Regions from separate parts of the Enterobacter sp. AC1 genome, predicted to be linked through region 3. Evidence: predicted binding sites of a transcription regulator. Region 3 holds the regulator's gene; each other region holds the start of a gene.

What was found. Region 3 encodes Fur, which represses iron uptake genes when iron is present. Its sites were predicted from a motif close to ATAATAATGAGAACNACTATCAA; they were not measured.
Region 1: a site for Fur is predicted at 5,745-5,767, ahead of feoA (ferrous iron transporter A). Genes of this name have one in related genera too.
Region 2: a site for Fur is predicted at 5,107-5,129, ahead of exbB (tol-pal system-associated acyl-CoA thioesterase). Genes of this name have one in related genera too.

What each region holds. Positions count from the first base shown of each region.
Region 1 covers NZ_JBNDIZ010000008.1:84,349-91,150, forward strand. Annotated here, with positions in the region: gene pckA (phosphoenolpyruvate carboxykinase (ATP)) at 1-156, shown strand, start outside; gene envZ (two-component system sensor histidine kinase EnvZ) at 283-1,629, opposite strand; gene ompR (two-component system response regulator OmpR) at 1,626-2,345, opposite strand; gene greB (transcription elongation factor GreB) at 2,578-3,051, shown strand; gene M2433_RS19960 (Tex family protein) at 3,139-5,469, shown strand; gene feoA (ferrous iron transporter A) at 5,808-6,035, shown strand; gene feoB (Fe(2+) transporter permease subunit FeoB) at 6,066-6,802, shown strand, end outside.
Region 2 covers NZ_JBNDIZ010000006.1:12-6,813, forward strand. Annotated here, with positions in the region: gene M2433_RS16690 (TIGR00645 family protein) at 125-613, opposite strand; gene M2433_RS16695 (ESA_00282 family adhesion-associated protein) at 695-1,198, opposite strand; gene M2433_RS16700 (hypothetical protein) at 1,302-1,706, shown strand; gene M2433_RS16705 (cytoplasmic protein) at 1,708-2,154, shown strand; gene M2433_RS16710 (methyl-accepting chemotaxis protein) at 2,151-3,602, opposite strand; gene exbD (TonB system transport protein ExbD) at 3,884-4,309, opposite strand; gene exbB (tol-pal system-associated acyl-CoA thioesterase) at 4,314-5,045, opposite strand; gene metC (cystathionine beta-lyase) at 5,297-6,484, shown strand; gene yghB (DedA family general envelope maintenance protein YghB) at 6,628-6,802, shown strand, end outside.
Region 3 covers NZ_JBNDIZ010000002.1:401,471-408,272, forward strand. Annotated here, with positions in the region: gene chiP (chitoporin ChiP) at 359-1,756, shown strand; gene chiQ (ChiQ/YbfN family lipoprotein) at 1,804-2,133, shown strand; gene fur (ferric iron uptake transcriptional regulator) at 2,241-2,687, opposite strand; gene fldA (flavodoxin FldA) at 2,978-3,508, opposite strand; gene ybfE (LexA regulated protein) at 3,664-3,951, opposite strand; gene ybfF (esterase) at 4,080-4,853, opposite strand; gene seqA (replication initiation negative regulator SeqA) at 5,037-5,585, shown strand; gene pgm (phosphoglucomutase (alpha-D-glucose-1,6-bisphosphate-dependent)) at 5,610-6,802, shown strand, end outside.

The DNA.
Region 1 (6,802 bases), on a different contig from region 3:
GATACGCATATCCTCGACCCGCGCAATACGTACGGTTCGCCGGAGCAGTGGCGCGAGAAAGCGGAATCGCTGGCGAAGCTGTTTATTGAAAACTTCGAGAAGTATACCGATACCCCGGCAGGTGAAGCGCTGGTGAGTGCTGGACCGAAGCTGTAGCCCTTCTCCCTCTCCCTGTGGGAGAGGGTCGGGGTGAGGGCATCAGGCCGCAAAGACCGTACCTTGTCGGGTGGCGGCTTCGCCTTACCCGACCTACGAAAAAGGGTGGCAAAAGCCACCCTTTTTTTAACCCTCTTTCACCTGCCCCCGCGTGACCGGCACCGGCAACCAGGCGCGTATGCTCAAACCACCCCGCTCGCTGGTACCAATCTCCAGCAACCCGTTATGGTTATCCACAATACGCTGCACAATCGCCAGGCCTAAACCGGTTCCGCTGGTGCTGCGCGCGCTGTCGCCGCGCACAAACGGCTGGAACAGATGCTTACGCTGCTCGGGCTTAATGCCCGGGCCATCGTCTTCCACCTGGAACCAGGCGCGGTTGAGTTCAGACCCGCTGCTGACCTTAATCCAGCCATTGCCGTAGCGCGCCGCGTTGACCACCATGTTCGCCACCGCGCGCTTAATGGAGAGCGGGTGCATCCGCACCTGAATTTCGCCCGCCTGCAGGTCAGTATCAATTTCACGTTCATAGCCACTTTCCGCAGCCACCACTTCGCCCAGTACCGCGTTCAGATCGGCCATCTCCATCGGCATCTCCTGCCCGGTGCGCAGGTAGTCAATAAACTGCTCGATGATGGCATTACACTCTTCGATGTCCTTGTTAATGGACTCGGCGAGATAACCGTCCTCTTCCCCCATCATCTCCGTCGCCAGGCGAATACGCGTGAGCGGCGTGCGCAGGTCATGGCTGACCCCCGCCATCAGCAGCGTACGGTCATCCGCCAGCTGCTTCACGCCGGCCGCCATATGGTTAAACGCACGCGTTACCGAACGGACCTCCGAGGCGCCATACTCGCGCAGTGGAGGAGGTATAATCCCTTTACCGACCTGCAGCGCAGCGTGCTCCAGGTCGACCAGCGGTCGGTTCTGTATACGGATAAACAGCCAGGCACCGCCTATCGCCAGCAGCATAATCGCCAGGGTATAGCGGAACAGCGGCGAGAAATCGCCCTGATGGATCTCGGTCAGCGGGACGCGCACCCAGATGTTGGGTGACAGCCAGGTTTTCAGCCAGACGACGGGCGAGCTTTTGTTGACCTCAACGCGCACTTCCGTTGGGCCGCCCAGCTGCTGCGCCATCTGCTGACTGAGAAATTCGTAGTGCTGCGCCCAGCGCAGGCCCGCGTCTTCTGCCGCTTCATTGGAATAGAGCGAGATGCCCAGCTCACGGTAGATTTCACGACGAAACGCCGGGGGAACAACCAGCTGCGTGCCGTCTTCCAGCTGCAGCTTATCGGTCATCAGCATACGGACTTCGTATGCCAGGACCTTATTAAACTGCTGGAGGCTCGGCAGAATCGCAAAGTTCAACACCACCAGGTAGGTCGTCACCAGGCTGACGAACAGCAAGGTGACGATCAGTAACAGGGTGCGGGCAAACGAGCTTCGCGGCGAGAAGCGCATTCGCCTCATGCTTTAGAGCCGTCCGGGACGAACACGTAGCCAAGACCCCAAACGGTCTGAATATAACGAGGATGCGCAGGATCTTCTTCCACCATGCGGCGCAGACGGGAGATCTGCACGTCGATGGAGCGTTCCATTGCGGAATATTCGCGACCGCGCGCCAGGTTCATCAGCTTGTCACGGGAAAGCGGTTCACGCGGGTGGCTAACCAGCGCCTTCAGTACCGCAAATTCGCCGCTGGTGAGCGGCATAGGCTCGTCTTCACGGAACATCTCGCGCGTGCCGAGGTTCAGCTTGAACTTACCGAATGCGATAACGGCCTCTTCCTGCGACGGTGCGCCAGGCAGTTCGTTCGCCTGACGACGCAGCACGGCGCGAATACGCGCCAGCAGCTCACGCGGGTTAAACGGTTTTGGAATGTAGTCATCCGCGCCGATTTCGAGGCCCACGATACGGTCAACTTCCTCGCCCTTCGCCGTCACCATGATGATCGGCATCGGGTTGCTCTGGCTGCGCAGACGGCGACAGATAGAGAGCCCGTCTTCACCAGGCAGCATCAGGTCGAGAACCATCAGGTGGAAAGATTCACGGGTCAGCAGACGGTCCATCTGCTCAGCGTTCGCGACGCTACGAACCTGGAAGCCCTGCTCGGTCAGATAACGCTCCAGCAGCGCACGCAGGCGCATGTCGTCATCCACGACCAGAATTTTGTAGTTCTCTTGCATTGTGTGTACTCCCAAAGGTTCGGATAGTCTAATAACAGCGTATTCTAAAAAAGTGCACGTGTTCGACCAGCTAATTCTGGTATAAATTCTAGTCGAAATTGTTACAAAGCATATTTAACAGCAGCTTATCTGCACATTTCATCACATAAATCATTATTAACGCTGTCTGTTACGCTATGTGATACGTAATGTGCGCAAGGTTTGCAATGATGTCGAGTCTGAAGGTCACCCAATGAAAACGCCCCTGATCACCCGCGAAGGGTACGAAAAACTCAAAAAAGAGATGGATTACCTGTGGCGCGAAGAGCGTCCTGAAGTGACCAAGAAGGTTACCTGGGCGGCAAGCCTGGGCGATCGCAGCGAAAACGCTGACTACCAGTACAACAAAAAGCGGCTGCGCGAAATTGACCGCCGGGTTCGCTATCTGACGAAGTGCCTCGAGAACCTTAAAATTGTCGATTACTCCCCGCAGCAGGAGGGCAAAGTGTTCTTCGGCGCATGGGTTGAGATTGAAAACGACAACGGCGACACCCTGCGTTTTCGCATTGTCGGCTACGATGAAATTTTTGGCCGTAAGGATTACATCTCCATCGACTCCCCGATGGCCCGCGCGCTGCTGAAAAAGGAAGTGGGCGACCTGGCCGTCGTTCAGACTCCCGCCGGTGAAGCCAGCTGGTACGTCAATGAGATCGTCTACGTAAAATAGTCCGAGAGCGCCCTCCCCGGCTGGCATTTTGCCGTGTCAGCCCGTATAACTATCCCCTGATTTTTCGACTCAACAGATGATAAAGCCATGATGAAAGATTCGCTCTGCCGCATTATTGCGGGTGATATTCAGGCCAGAGCCGAACAGGTAGAAGCTGCCGTTCGCCTGCTTGATGAAGGGAACACCGTGCCGTTTATTGCGCGCTATCGTAAGGAAGTCACCGGCGGTCTGGATGACACGCAGCTGCGTAACCTGGAGACCCGTCTGGGTTATCTGCGCGAACTGGAAGAACGTCGTCAGGCGATCCTCAAATCCATCGGCGAACAGGGCAAACTGACCGGCGAGCTGGAAAGCGCCATTAACGGTACCCTGAGCAAAACCGAACTCGAAGACCTCTATCTGCCGTACAAGCCCAAGCGCCGCACGCGCGGGCAAATTGCGATTGAAGCGGGTCTTGAGCCGCTGGCAGACCTGCTGTGGAACGCGCCGTCGCACGATCCCGATACCGAAGCGGCGAAATTTATCGACGCTGACAAAGGCGTTGCGGACACCAAGGCCGCACTCGATGGCGCGCGCTACATTCTGATGGAGCGCTTCGCCGAAGACGCTGCCCTGCTCGCCAAAGTGCGTGATTACCTCTGGAAGAACGCACACATCGTCTCTAGCGTCGTCGCGGGCAAAGAGGAAGAGGGCGCGAAATTCCGCGACTACTTCGATCACCACGAACCGATTTCTACCACCCCTTCTCACCGCGCGCTGGCGATGTTCCGCGGACGCAACGAAGGCGTGCTGCAGCTCTCACTGAACGCCGACCCGCAGTTTGACGAGCCGCCGAAAGAGAGCCACTGCGAGCAGATCATCATCGACCATCTTGGCCTGCGCCTGAACAACGCCCCGGCAGACAGCTGGCGCAAAGGCGTGGTGAGCTGGACCTGGCGCATCAAGGTGCTGATGCACCTGGAAACCGAGCTGATGGGAACCGTGCGCGAGCGCGCCGAAGATGAAGCCATCAACGTCTTCGCCCGTAACCTGCACGACCTGCTGATGGCCGCTCCGGCCGGCCTGCGCGCCACCATGGGTCTCGATCCGGGCCTGCGTACCGGCGTGAAGGTGGCCGTGGTTGACGGCACCGGCAAGCTGGTGGCTACCGACACTATCTATCCGCACACCGGCCAGGCGGCCAAAGCGGCCGTTGTGGTCGCCGCGCTGTGCGAGAAGTACAACGTGGAGCTGGTCGCCATTGGCAACGGTACGGCGTCCCGCGAAACCGAACGTTTCTACCTCGACGTGCAGAAGCAGTTCCCGAAAGTGACGGCGCAGAAAGTGATCGTCAGCGAAGCGGGGGCGTCCGTCTATTCCGCGTCTGAGCTGGCGGCGCAGGAATTCCCGGACCTGGACGTTTCTCTGCGCGGTGCGGTCTCTATCGCTCGCCGCCTGCAGGATCCGCTGGCGGAACTGGTGAAGATCGACCCGAAATCCATCGGTGTGGGCCAGTATCAGCACGACGTGAGCCAGACTCAGCTGGCGCGCAAGCTGGATGCGGTTGTGGAAGACTGCGTAAACGCCGTCGGCGTTGACCTGAACACCGCTTCCGTTCCTTTGCTGACCCGCGTGGCGGGCCTAACGCGCATGATGGCGCAGAATATCGTCGCCTGGCGCGATGAGAACGGCCAGTTCCAGAACCGTCAGCAGCTGCTGAAGGTGAGCCGCCTGGGGCCAAAAGCCTTTGAGCAGTGTGCGGGCTTCTTGCGCATCAACCACGGCGATAACCCGCTGGATGCCTCCACCGTTCACCCGGAAGCGTATCCTGTGGTGGAACGCATTCTGGCCGCCACCCAGCAGGCGCTGAAAGACCTGATGGGCGACAACAGCGCCCTGCGCAACCTGAAAGCCGTGGATTTCACCGACGACAAATTTGGTGTGCCAACCGTCACCGACATTATCAAAGAGCTGGAAAAACCGGGCCGCGATCCGCGTCCTGAGTTCAAAACGGCGACTTTTGCCGACGGCATCGAAACCATGAACGATCTGCTGCCGGGTATGGTGCTGGAAGGCGCGGTAACGAACGTTACCAACTTTGGCGCGTTTGTGGATATCGGCGTGCATCAGGATGGTCTGGTGCATATCTCATCCCTTGCCGACAAGTTCGTTGAAGACCCACACACCGTGGTCAAAGCGGGCGACATCGTGAAGGTGAAAGTGCTGGAAGTGGATCTGCAGCGCAAGCGTATCGCCCTGACCATGCGCCTGGACGAGCAGCCTGGCGACACCAACGCGCGCCGTGGCGGCAGTGGCGGTGGCCGCGAGCAGCAGCGCCCGGCCGCTAAAGCCGCGAAACCGCGCGGACGCGATGCCCAGCCTGCAGGTAACAGCGCGATGATGGATGCGCTGGCGGCAGCGATGGGTAAGAAACGCTAAACCCTCACCCTAACCCTCTCCCTAAAAGGGAGAGGGGATCGCGCGGTGCGGTCTTTTCTCCCTCGCCCCCATGGGGAGAGGGCCGGGGTGAGGGGACAAATTATACCGTAATATATGAAACCGATTGCACATCCATATTTAAACCACTAATTATCACCCCGTTAACAAATACTCCCCTTTTCGTTTTCCAGGCAATTCAGCAAATATTGAGCAAGGTCAAACAGGCCGTAAATTAATACCGCAAACAACATTCCGTCACAGTTTTAATATTGCTGATAAAAACTATTCTCATTATCATCCCATAGTAGATAATTTAACCTTTCGTGGAATCAGGCATTATGCAATTCACTCCAGACAGTGCATGGAAGATTACCGGTTTTACCCGCGAAATTAGCCCTGCCTATCGGCAGAAGCTGCTGTCACTGGGCATGCTGCCCGGCTCGTCATTCCAGGTGGTACGCGTGGCGCCGCTCGGCGATCCGGTTCATATCGAAACCCGCCGCGTGAATCTGGTACTGCGTAAGAAAGACCTCGCATTAATAGAAGTCGAAGCCTTATCCCGATAACAAGCCAGCGGTTTCAGTGAGTCTAAAAAAATGAAAAAGTTAACTATTGGCTTAATTGGCAATCCTAATTCCGGCAAGACTACGCTTTTTAACCAGCTGACGGGAGCCCGCCAGCGCGTAGGAAACTGGGCCGGCGTGACGGTCGAACGTAAAGAAGGCCAGTTCACGACAACCGACAACCAGGTCACGCTGGTCGACCTCCCCGGCACCTATTCCTTAACCACCATTTCGTCGCAAACCTCGCTCGATGAGCAAATTGCCTGTCACTATATTCTTGGCGGCGACGCGGACCTGCTGATCAACGTGGTCGATGCCTCCAACCTCGAGCGTAACCTTTATCTCACGCTGCAGCTGCTGGAGCTGGGGATCCCCTGCATCGTGGCGCTCAACATGCTCGACATTGCGGAAAAGCAAAAGCTGCGCATCGACGTCGATGCCCTCTCCGCGCGCCTCGGGTGCCCGGTCGTTCCGCTGGTTTCGACGCGCGCTCGCGGGATTGATGCGCTGAAGCTGGCCATCGATCGCCACACGGGCAACCGCGACGTTGAGCTGGTGCATTACGCGCAGCCCCTCCTGCGCGAAGCCAATATGCTGGCGCAGGAGATGGACAACAGCATGCCTGCGAAACAGCGCCTGTGGCTCGGCCTGCAGATGCTGGAAGGGGATATCTACAGCCGCGCTTACGCCGGACATGCGGCTGATAAACTGGACGTAACGATAGCCCGTCTTCGCGACGAGCTGGACGACCCGGCGCTGCACATCGCCGA
Region 2 (6,802 bases), on a different contig from region 3:
AAAGTCGATCACCATGGGTAAAGGATGTTAAAAAGTGTTCACCATGTCCCCGAACACCTGTCTACCATGTCCCCGGACCGTACAGGGGAGAGGGTTAGGGTGAGGGGGAAGGGCAAGGTGTACTCTACTTCTTACTGATCTTATCCAGATATCCCATCACAAATGCCGACAGCACAAACGTCAGATGGATGATGACGTACCACATCAGTTTGTTATCCGGCACGTTCTTCGCGTCCATGAACACGCGCAGCAGGTGAATGGAGGAGATCGCCACAATCGACGCGGCCACTTTATTCTTCAGCGACGAGGCATCCATTTTTCCCAGCCAGCTGAGCTTCTCTTTACGCTCGTCGATATCAAGCTGGGAGACAAAATTCTCGTAGCCGGAGAACATCACCATCACCAGCAGCCCGCCCACCAGGGTCATATCCACCAGCGACAGCAGAACCAGAATTAAATCTGCTTCGGCAATGGAAAAAATGTTCGGCAGCACATGCCAGATTTCCTGAAAGAACTTAATCGTCAGCGCGACAAGTGCCAGCGAAAGGCCAAAATAGACGGGGGCCAGTATCCAGCGGGAGGCGTACATGGCATTTTCAAAAAAGCGTTCCATAAAGTCCTGTTTGCAAAAGAAACCAGCGCCCAGTATATCTCAACGGCGCTGACTGTTTACAATAGCTAACCAGTACGTCACTCAGACGTTGTCTGGGTTAACCTCCGGACGGGCATACTCCGGCCAGACCAATACCACCAGCTCCGGGTAAGCTTCCAGGCTGAACTCACGAAAACACTGACGCAAATTTAATACGTCCAGGTCGGAATAAGATACCTTCTCGCCGTTAAGGCAGCGCTTTTTGATATTGTCATAATATTTATACACGGCTGAATTCAGGTCGCTACAACGACGCTGCGCCTCAAACAGTCCAGGCGTGTCATTAATTTCCGACATTTTCATACGTTTAATTGTTGCATGTAAAAAGTCGATATATTCGTGGTTCACCCGCCAGTACCAAACAGGCGTAACGGAGTTCATCAATACAGAGAAATGGTCTTCACCTTCCTCTTTTGTCATGAGCTCCGGTTGTGGGGGTTCACTGGTGTCTTCCGACACTTTCGTTTTATTGAACTCCTGCATCAATAAAAGAACACCAGCGGTCAGTAATAGTAATGTGATGACCGTAAAAAAGATGCTGTTCATGGGTAGGCTCCATTTTTTTTGATTTTAAATTTGCCTCATGATATTGTCAACGAATCTCACGCCTTTACCAACCCCACCCTGTTGAAATTAAAGGAAATTAAAAATGCTGCCCGACTATCTCGTCCCGGCTAAGTACCATATTACGCCTGTGGAACAGCAACCGACGGAAGCAGAAAAAGAGGTCAGTTTCACTCAGGGGAAAAGAAAGCTCTCTGATTTCGAGCCTGATATATTAATTGGTGTTTCCCGCACCGGCAAATCCCGTAATATGTTGCTGGAAGAGCACGATCGTCATATAAAAGAACGCTTATTTCGCGCCATAAAAATTGAAGCCTTTGTCCACCTGCTGAACGACCTGCAGGCCGAAGGTGAAATAGATGCCCAGAAACTAAGTCAAATAATGGCCGAGAAAACCAAAGAAATTAATGAAGCGGGCAATGAAATTTGGCTTAATTTAATTACACGAGAAAAAAATAACCCAATTTTTTATAGCCTGGGGGAAGATTAACGTGACAGAAGTTAAAAACAACGACGTTTATTTGACTTTAGATGATAAAAAAAGTGATGAATTTATCTTAAAGCAAAATCTCGACGCGCTGCGAAAAACAAAAAATGCCGAGATGACGCGTATTACACAGGACCTGGTATCGATCCCGGCGACGCTGGTCCGTCTGAAATGGCAGAATCGCCGCGAGATTTATCCTCTGCAGGTAAAAGAAGAAATTTACGGTGCCGTGATGAACGCCATCATTGAACAGCGTCCCGAGCTGAAAGAGAAGCTTCTTGGACGCCTCGAGGCCAATTACCAGTATCTGCTTGCCCGCGAAATCGCCACCCTGCGCCTGACGCGTAAACTGTCAGACGGTGAGTACCGTACCTCAAACGTCACCTGCGTTGCGCTGGATGAGGACGCGCTGGCGTCTGTGACCAGCCCCCCTTCTGAAAAGCAAAGTTAGTTAAATCTGAAGACGGCAATCGCCTCTTTTAACTGACCCGTCTGCTGCCGCTGCGCGTCGGCCACCTGCAATGTTTGCGCAACGTGTCGCACATTTTCCTGCACGCTGGCATCGATACTGGCAATACTGTCGTTCATCTGCGCAATACTTGCCCGCTGCTGCTCGCTCATCTGAGACAGCTCTTCAAGTAGAGAGCGAAGCCCTTCGATACTCTCAATGATCGACTTCATTGTCATACCGGCATGCTCAACCTGCTCGACGCCCTGCTGCGTGGTCGCCTGCGATGCGGTCAGAAGCTGGCGGATCTCTTTTGCAGCCCCCTCGCTGCGCTGGGCCAGTACACGCACTTCCGAGGCAACCACAGCAAAGCCTTTACCATGTTCGCCCGCTCTTGCAGCCTCGACCGAGGCGTTGAGCGACAGGATATTTGTCTGAAACGCAATCCCGTCAATCAGCTCCAGAATGGCGTAAATACGCTGCGACTCCTCGCGAATGTGTTCCATCGCCGCAATCGCCTGTCGTACGTTATGGCCCCCCTGTTCCGCCACGCTACTGGTATTGAACGCCACCTCCCTGACCTGGCTGGCTTTTTCACTGGTCAGGGTTGCGACTGCCCTTAACTGTTCCATCGCGCTGGCCGCCGTCGCCAGCGAACTTGCCTGATGATCGGTACGTTCCGACAGCGCGCTGTTGCGCTGTCCTAGCGCGCGGGATGCTTCCAGCAGTTGTCCGATATTGACGCTGACCTGCTCAAGCGTGGCACGCATGGTGCCAAGCGTCAGGCTAAAGGTGCGGGCAAAAGGAGACTCTGCCGGCACCGCATCGACGGCAAGCGTGAGGTACCCCGGCTCCCGGTTGATCACGCCCGCGAGCCTTGCCACCTCGCTCGCTGAACGGGCGTCCTGCTCCATTCGTATCGCCAGCAGAACCAGGATTGCGGTCTGAACCACCACAAAAAGGCCATGAAAAACCACCATATGAAAGCCGGTGTGCATAAACACCACGACACCGTAAAGGTCGTTTTCCTGTAGATAGTTAAACACCAGATGATGTAACGCGATGACCGCGGCCCCCATCACCAGGGGCCGCCAGTCTCGCCAGGCAAGCAGCGCGGAAAGCAGGACGAAAACAGAAAAATGGTATTCGGTTTCACCCTCGCCCAGATGAATGAGCAACGCGGAAAATGCCATTAGCACAAACGCAGAGCTCAGGCGGAGCAGCAGCGTGCCGGGAAGCAGCAGCGTTAGCAGCGTCGATAAGCAGGCCAGAGAGGTGCCAACGACCGCACCCTGCACACTATTCTCGTTCATATAACCTACGCCCAGCGAGATGCCCCACATCGACCAGATAAGCCCCAGTATTAGTCTGTCGGCGCGTCGTCGAATTGCAGAAAGCGAGAACTGGTCGTTTTGAGGCGCGTGCGGATACAGCCATGTCATCGTAGCCATAGGGAGTCTCTTGCTGTGCAGATGAAAAGATCCTTCGAAGAAGGTCTGTTTTTATTATCTTTTTTAAGCGTAGTGGGGATATTCCGCGACGCCATTTCAGCAAAAGATATATTTTAAAAGCGCAGCCGAATACTGATATTTACTTAACTATCAATAGATTATTAATTATGGCTTTATTAATAAATAAATATGAAGAATGGGGATATGCAGCAGAAAATAATAACGATTTAACATAGCAACAAACAAAAAAGCTGGCTTTCGCCAGCTTCCTTATCACTTCATCACTTCGCGGCCGCTTTTTCTTCGCCGACCAGACCAATCTTCAGGTACCCCGCCTGATGCAGCGTGTCCATTACCCTCATCATGGTTTCATAGTCGACGGTCTTATCTGCACGGAAGAAGACGGTGGTGTCTTTCTTGCCGCCGGTCAGTTGATCCAGCGCCGGAATGACTGACGCATCCGTTACCGGGTCGTTACCCAGGAACATGGATTTATCCGCCTTCACTGACAGGTAGACAGGCTTCTCCGGGCGCGGCTGTGGCTGGCTGGAAGAGGCCGGCAGGTTTACCTTCACGTCGACCGTCGCCAGCGGCGCAGCCACCATAAAGATAATCAGCAGAACCAGCATGACGTCGATAAACGGCGTCACGTTGATTTCATGCATTTCGCCGTTATCGTCCAGATTTTCGTTTAGACGCATCGCCATCGTATCAACCTGCGCGCAGTTTAGACGCCGCATGCACCGGCTTAACCGAGCTGGCATTCAGGTCGAGATCGCGGCTTTGCAGCAGCAGGACCTGCGCGGCAACGTCACCGAGGGTGGCTTTGTAGCTGCCAATCATGCGTGCGAAGATGTTGTAGATAACCACCGCGGGAATAGCGGCAACCAGACCGATTGCCGTTGCCAGCAGCGCTTCTGCGATGCCCGGTGCCACAACAGCCAGGTTGGTGGTTTGGGTCTGCGCGATACCGATAAAGCTGTTCATGATGCCCCAGACCGTACCGAAAAGACCGATAAACGGCGAGATTGCACCGATCGTCGCCAGATAACCATTGCCGCGCCCCATGTGTCGGCCAACGGCCGCAACGCGACGCTCCAGGCGGAAACCGGTACGTTCTTTGATGCCTTCGTTATCTTCACTGCCTGCAGAGAGTTCCAGCTCGTTCTGTGCTTCATTCACTAACAGGGTGGTCAGGCTTTTCGCGTGGAAGGATGAGGTTATGTCCGAGGCCTGATCCAGAGAGCGGGCTTCAGCCAGCTGTAATTGTTCCCGCTTGAGGCGACGCTTCTGCGAAAGCAGCTCGGCGCTCTTGCTGAAGAAAATAGCCCAGGTGACAACGGACGCCAGAATCAGGCCGATCATCACAATCTTAACCACGATGTCAGCATGCTGATACATGCCCCAAACGGAGAGATCCGTCTGCATCAAATTATTACCCACTCTGTATCTCCAGGACGCAAATCACAAAATCTGACCGTAATAATATCAAAACGTCGTCGAATTGATAGTCGTTCTCATTAGTATTTACATGGTGCCGCAATTTTCGTTCACTTTCCTTGCGCTTACGCAGTAAAAATTTCTTATGCGTTTTTTTGCTGAAATTTTCTGCTTATTCGATAAGCCTGCGGGTGCAGTTTTTTCCAATCGTGGTAGTCTGGACGTCCAGACGTATAAAAACAGGGTTAGCGAACATGACAAAGAAGCATCTTGATACCACGCTGGTACAGGCTGGACGCAGCAAAAAATACACTCAGGGATCGGTCAACAGCGTGATTCAGCGCGCCTCCTCACTGGTGTTTGAGACTGTTGAGGAGAAAAGAAACGCCACGCGCAATCGTGCAAAAGGCGGGCTGTTTTATGGCCGTCGCGGCACGCTAACCCATTTTTCCCTGCAGGAAGCGATGTGCGAGCTGGAGGGCGGAGCAGGCTGCGCGCTGTTCCCGTGCGGGGCGGCTGCGGTGGCCAACACCATTCTGGCGTTTGTTGAACAGGGCGACCATATCCTGATGACCAACACCGCCTATGAACCCAGCCAGGACTTCTGCACCAAAATCCTCAGCAAGCTCGGCGTCACGACCGGCTGGTTCGACCCGCTGATTGGCGAAGGCATTGCCGAACTTATTCAGCCAAACACGCGCATTGTGTTCCTGGAATCGCCGGGATCGCTCACCATGGAAGTCCACGACGTGCCGGCTATCGTGAAGGCCGTGCGCAGCAAAGCGCCAGAGGCAATCGTCATGATCGACAACACCTGGGCGGCAGGCGTGCTGTTTAAAGCGCTGGAGTTTGACATCGATATCTCCATTCAGGCGGCGACGAAATACCTGATTGGCCACTCTGACGGCATGATTGGAACCGCAGTCTCCAACGCGCGCTGCTGGGACCAGCTGCGTGAAAATGCTTACCTGATGGGCCAGATGGTGGATGCAGATACGGCGTACATGACCAGCCGCGGACTTCGCACGCTGGGAGTTCGCCTGCGTCAGCACCATGAAAGCAGCCTGAAGGTGGCCGAATGGCTGGCGCAGCACCCGCTGGTGGAGCGCGTTAATCATCCCGCGCTGCCCGGCAGTAAAGGTCATGAATTCTGGCAGCGTGACTTTACAGGCAGCAGCGGTCTGTTCTCGTTCGTGCTGAAAAAACGGCTGAATAACGACGAGCTGGCAAGCTATCTGGATAACTTTACCCTCTTCAGCATGGCCTACTCCTGGGGCGGTTTTGAATCCCTGATCCTGCCTAACCAGCCGGAACAGGTCGCGGCCCTGCGCCCCGGCGGTGAAGTGGACTTCAGCGGCACCCTGATCCGGCTGCATATTGGTTTAGAAAATGTGGACGATTTAATTGCGGATTTAGCAGCAGGGTTTGAGCGTATCGTGTAGAGTGCTGGCTGAAAATGTACTCCCTGGACGCATTTGTGGACACTGCAAGCAGAAAAGTCTGCATGAGTTGCGCCCGGGATCAAACCCGACGGGCGAATAAGGGAGTACAATAGTTCTATATCTGCTGTTCCACAGGAAAGTCCATGGCTGTAATTCAAGATATTATCGCGGCGCTCTGGCAACACGACTTTGCCGCGCTGGCGGATCCTCACGTCGTCGGTATCGTCTATTTCGTGATGTTCGCAACCCTGTTTCTGGAAAACGGATTACTGCCAGCCTCGTTTTTACCCGGTGACAGCCTGCTTTTACTTGCCGGGG
Region 3 (6,802 bases):
AATATCGTGGAAAATATCAGGTCAATGTGGTGCTACTTATTTTTCTGAAAAAAGTTTGTTTTTTATCATCAATACGCAATTTGTAAAAAGTAACAGCAATTAACGATCTTACCCTCTGAAATTTAATGGCTTGCCCCGCCAAATCTCGCCCTCCGGTAAATGTTACAAAGCACTACCAATTATGTGCACTTCGTCATAATCCTGACTTTTGTCCGCTGAAAAGCATTGATAATTCGCGTCGCGAAAAATAACCTAAAGACGGTAGTTAATTCGAGGGTATTTATAACTACCCCTGACCATTTGGTCTTTTTTATTTTCGCCGTTTCAGGCGTTTTAATTCGTCAAAGAGGAATAATCTATGCGTACGTTCAGTGGCAAACGTAGTGCGCTGGCGCTGGCTATTGCCGGTGTGACAGCAATGTCGGGCCTGGTCGTTACACCAGAGGCGAAAGCCGCGGGTTTCATCGAAGATTCTACCCTCACGGGCGGTATTTATTACTGGCAGCGTGAACGTGACCGTAAAGACGTCACTGAAGACAAATACAAAACTAACCTTTCTCACTCCACCTGGAACGCCAACCTGGACTTCCAGTCGGGTTATGCCGCGGATATGTTCGGTCTGGATATTGCTGCGTTCACCGCAATCGAAATGGCGGAAAACGGCGACAGCGGCCACCCGAACGAAATTGCCTTCTCCTCCAGCAACAAAGCCTATAAAGAAGACTGGTCCGGGGATAAGAGCGGAATCAGCCTTTATAAGGCCGCAGCGAAATTTAAATACGGCCCGGTATGGGCGCGCGGTGGCTATATTCAGCCAACCGGCCAGACGCTGTTAGCGCCGCACTGGAGCTTTATGCCGGGTACCTATCAGGGGGCAGAAGCCGGGGCGAACTTTGACTACGGTGATGCGGGTGCGTTGAGCTTCTCTTATATGTGGACCAACGAGTATAAAGCACCATGGCACATCGAAATGGACAAGTTCTACCAGAACGATAAGAAAACCAAAGTAGATTATCTGCACTCGCTGGGTGCGAAATACGACTTCAAAAACGATCTGGTTCTCGAAGCCGCATTTGGCCAGGCGCAAGATTATGTCGATCAGTACTTTGCCAAGGCCAGCTATAAGTTTGATGTCGCGGGTAGCCCGCTGAGCACCAGCTACCAGTTCTACGGTACGCGCGACAAGGTCAGCAACGGTGGCGTCAATGATATTTATGACGGCACCGCGTGGTTACAGGCGCTGACCTTCGGCTACAAGGTCGGTCAGGTTGATTTGCGCCTGGAAGGCACATGGGTTAAGGCGGAAGGGCAGCAGGGGTACTTCCTGCAGCGTATGACCCCGACCTATGCATCGTCCAACGGCCGCCTGGATATCTGGTGGGATAACCGTTCCGACTTCAACGCCGACGGCGAGAAAGCGGTCTTCTTCGGCGCAATGTATGACCTCAAAAACTGGAATCTGCCTGGCTGGGCCGTGGGTGCCTCTTACGCTTACGCCTGGGATGCAAAACCTGCCGATATGGCAACACCGGATGCCTACTACGATCCAAACTATCGTCTGAAAGAGTCCTCCTACAGCCTGGATGCTATCTATACCCTGCAGGATGGTCGCGCGAAAGGCACGATGTTCAAACTGCACTTCACCCAGTATGACAACCACTCCGATATCCCGAGCTATGCGGGCGGTTACGGCAACATCTTCCAGGACGAACGTGACGTGAAATTCATGGTTATCGCACCGTTCACCATCTTCTGATGAATCGTCCGGCGGGTTAGCGCCCGCCGGACCGGAGACTGCACATGATAAAAAAAATCGTAATTGTCGCGCTGCTGGCGTCGGGGCTGGTGGCGTGTGCTCAGACTCAGGCCCCTCAAGAAGACTCCCGTCTCAAGGAGGCCTACAGCGCGTGCATCAATACCGCTGAAGGCTCGCCGGAGAAAATTCAGGCCTGCCAGAGCGTGTTGAATGTGCTGAAAAAAGAGAAAGCGCATGAACAGTTCGCAACGCAGGAAAATGTTCGCGTGATGGATTACCAGGCCTGTATCCAGGCGCGTAAAACCGGTAACGATCAGGAAGTGGCGAAGCGTTGCGACCAGATCTGGAAAGAGATCCGCAGCAGTAACAGTAATTAACCTGCTGTTATCATGCCCGGTGGCGCTAAGCTTACCGGGCTTTTTTATGCCTGAAAACAGGAAAAAAAAAAGCCAACCTTGCGGCTGGCTCAGAGTATGAATACTGATTATTTTGCGTCGTGCGCGTGGTCATCTTCGCGGCAGTCGCCTTCAGCGCAGTGACCGTAAAGGTACAGGCTGTGGTTGGTCAGGCGGATGCCATGACGCGCGGCGATTTCACGCTGACGTGATTCAATGGAATCATCGCTAAATTCAATGACCTTGCCGCAATCGAGGCAGATCAGGTGATCGTGGTGCTGCTGCTGGGTCAGTTCGAAAACAGATTTACCGCCTTCGAAATTATGACGGGTAACAATGCCCGCGTCGTCAAACTGGTTCAGCACGCGATAGACGGTAGCCAGCCCAATCTCTTCACCCATGTCGATAAGACGTTTGTAGAGGTCTTCCGCACTGACATGGTGATTGTCTGGACCCTGAAGCACTTCGAGGATTTTTAACCGAGGAAGCGTAACTTTCAGGCCAGCCTTCTTTAATGCGGTATTGTTGTCAGTCATGCGGAATCTGTCCTGTTGCTAAACGATTCACTTCTGTAGGAAGTGACAGAAAATGCACCCGGGATAATGCGTCTCATTATAGAACTGCCATGGCTAAATGAAAACTGCAAGTCTCAGGCAAAATATGCTTATAAAAACGTGGTATCACCAACAAACTTGTTCAAAGGAAAACCACGTTTATCAGGGAGACATTGTACAGGTCTGGACGAAAAAGTTAAAAGATTGTAGCGATTAATTTAATCGGTTTGACCTGGAGCACTGGCGCAGCCGCCGCTGCGCCGCGGAAGAAATCAGGCGTTAAGAATATCGTCCAGGTGCAGTTCCTCACGGATCTGCTTAACCCATTTCTCAACGCGCTCTGCCGTCAGCTCTGGCTGACGGTCTTCATCAATGGCCAGACCCACGAAATGATCGTCATCGGCCAGGCCTTTAGACGCTTCGAAGTGGTAACCGGCAGTTGGCCAGTGGCCAACGATCGCTGCGCCATTCGGCTCAATGATGTCGCGGATAGTCCCCAGCGCGTCACAGAAGTACTCGGCGTAGTCTTCCTGATCGCCGCAGCCAAACAGGGCGACCAGCTTTCCGTTGAAGTCGACTTCTTCCAGCGTCGGGAAGAAATCATCCCAGTCGCACTGGGCTTCACCGTAGTACCAGGTTGGAATACCCAACAGAAGAATGTCATAGCCTTCGAGATCTTCTTTGCTGCTCTTGGCGATGTCATGCACATCAGCAACGTCTTTACCGAGCTGTTTTTGAATGTTTTTTGCGATATTTTCGGTATTGCCGGTATCACTGCCAAAGAAAATGCCGATGATTGCCATGAGTAAAATAACCTCTTGAAACTTAATAGTATGGTGGCGCAATTTGGCCACGGATAAGGGCAATAATAGCAGAACTGGCAACCCTGCGGAAACAGCTATCGCGCAGGACTGCACTCTGTGCTACATGAAAAGGGCGATAAAGGGGATTTTCAGACTTATGCCTGGCTGCGTAACGTCTCAAGCTGGGCGATCAACATCTCTTCAATGAGCTCGCTGCGGCTGATATTCCGCGCGTCAGCCAGCTCGTTAAGCGCATCGACGGCGTCGGCGTTAAGCTTCAGTTCGACACGCTTAAGCCCACGATTTTTATCGCGTTTAAGCTGATTGCGTTTATTGATACGCAGCTGTTCATCGCGCGAGAGCGGATTCGTCTTGGGTCGTCCCGGTCGACGCTCATTCGCGAACAGATCTAGTGTCGTACGGTCCGTTTGTTCTTTGGCCATGATTCTGAGACTTCGGGGGAAACACGCCGCCCTGCTAATGCCCGGGCGATAAGCGCGCCATCATACATCACCAAAAACGGCACGCCAACGACTGGAAGCCCGCAGCCTTCCAGTCGCTCTCTTTTTAATCAATTTGCAGTATCAGCAAGATAGCGGCGAATGGCGCGCAACACGGCATCAGGTTTTTCAGCATGAACCCAGTGTCCGGCCCCGGCAATCACGTGGGCGCGCGCCTGCGGGAATTGTGCCAGCAAGGTGTCGCGGTACGCGTCGGTAACATAAGGAGAGTTACCGCCACGAATGAAGAGGGTAGGGTGTGGCCAGGCAGGTACCGTTTCCCAGCCCACGATATTATTGTACTGCGCCCAGAGCACCGGCACGTTAAAACGCCATTGTCCGTCAACAAACGACTTCAGCAGGAACTGCACGACGCCTTCTTCATCAAGATGGTCACGCATGACCGCAGCCGCCTGCTGGCGGGTCGCAGCGCCCGCTTCAGTGACCGCATTGATGGCAGCAAAAATCTCGTCGTGACGGCGGACGTCATAATCCACGGGCGCGACATCAATTACCACCAGGCCGTTAATACGTTCCGGCGCAAGCGCCGTCAGGGCCATTACCGCTTTGCCGCCCATTGAATGCCCGATGAGTGTTACCTTCTGCAGGCCGTTGGCGTCCAGCGTATCCAGCAGATCCTGTGCCATCGCGGCGTAGGTCATTTCGTCTGAACGCCCGGAAAGACCGTGATTGCGCATATCGACCTGTAAAATATCGTGGTCGGTAACCAGATCGCGCGCCAGCACGCCCAGGTTATCCAGGCTGCCAAAAAGCCCGTGAACCAGTACGATGGGAGAATTATTGTTCGGCGATTGTGCAGTTTGCGCTCGGGTATTCAATTTCATGGCAAAGTTCTTTTTTTACGTATGTCAGGTTAGGGTATCATGTTGACCATTCTGCCGCCCGGCTGCAAGGTTCCAGTTTAATCTGACTTTTGCTGCCAACCGGGTTTGACGCTATCCGCTGTTGGGATTTGACCCTATAATCCCAATGACTTGTATTCAGATAAGAAATCGCACTGGATTAAGATGAAAACAATCGAAGTTGATGACGAACTCTATCAGTATATTGCCAGCCAGACGCGGCATATCGGGGAGAGCGCGTCCGACATTTTACGGCGCATGCTTAAAATTTCCGCCGCTTCACAGCCTGCAACCCCAGTCACCAAAGATGTCGTGTCTCAGCCGAGCGTTGCTGCACAGGCTAAACCTGCCGTGACGCCGGCAAAAGATAAAGTGCGCGCGATGCGCGAGCTGCTGCTGTCCGATGAATATGCGGAGCAGAAAAAGGCGGTTAACCGCTTTATGCTGGTGCTGTCTACACTTTATTCACTGGATAACAAAGCGTTTGCTGAAGCGACCGAGTCGCTGCACGGTCGTACTCGCGTCTATTTCGCGGGTGACGAGCAGACGCTGCTGCAAAATGGCAACCAAACCAAACCAAAACATGTTCCTGGCACCCCGTACTGGGTGATCACCAATACCAATACGGGCCGCAAGTGCAGCATGATTGAACATATCATGCAGTCCATGCAGTTCCCGGCGGAATTGATTGAAAAGGTTTGCGGTACAATTTAACCCTTGCATCAGAAGGACCCGGTAATGGCAAATCACAGCCGTGCAGGCCAACCTGCACAACAAAGCGATTTGATTAACGTCGCTCAGCTGACCGCGCAGTATTACGTGCTGAAACCGGTCGTGGGCAACGCAGAACACGCAGTGAAGTTTGGTACATCTGGTCACCGCGGGAGCGCGGCGCGCCACAGCTTTAACGAACCGCACATTCTGGCCATTGCTCAGGCCATTGCGGAAGAGCGCGCTAAAAATGGCGTTACCGGTCCGTGCTACGTGGGGAAAGACACCCATGCGCTGTCTGAACCGGCGTTCATCTCTGTGGTGGAAGTGCTGGCTGCAAACGGCGTTGATGTGATTGTTCAGGAGAACAACGGTTTCACCCCAACCCCTGCGGTGTCTAACGCAATCCTGGTGCACAATAAAAAAGGTGGCGCGCTGGCAGACGGGATCGTTATCACGCCATCCCATAACCCACCGGAAGACGGCGGCATCAAATACAACCCACCTAACGGTGGCCCGGCAGACACCAACGTCACCAAAGTGGTGGAAGACCGTGCGAACGCCTTGCTGGCAGACGATCTGAAAGGCGTGAAGCGCATCTCCCTGGATGCCGCCATGGCGTCCGGACACGTTAAAGAGCAGGATCTGGTTCAGCCGTTCGTGGAAGGGCTGGCGGACATCGTTGATATGGCGGCGATTCAGAAAGCTGGCCTGAAGCTGGGTGTGGATCCGCTGGGCGGCTCCGGTATTGAATACTGGAAACGTATCGCCGAGCATTACAAGCTGGACCTGACCATCGTGAACGATCACGTCGATCAGACCTTCCGCTTTATGCACCTCGATAAAGACGGCGCGATCCGTATGGACTGCTCCTCAGAGTGTGCGATGGCGGGCCTGCTGGCGCTGCGCGACAAATTCGACCTGGCGTTTGCTAACGACCCGGATTATGACCGTCACGGTATCGTCACCCCTGCCGGGCTGATGAACCCGAACCACTATCTGGCCGTCGCGATTAACTACCTGTTCCAGCACCGTCCGCAGTGGGGCAAAGAGGTGGCCGTCGGTAAAACGCTGGTCTCTTCAGCCATGATCGACCGCGTGGTCGACGCGCTGGGTCGCAAGCTGGTGGAAGTGCCGGTTGGCTTTAAATGGTTTGTTGACGGTCTGCACGACGGCAGCTTCGGCTTCGGTGGTGAAGAGAGTGCCGGTGCGTCATTCCT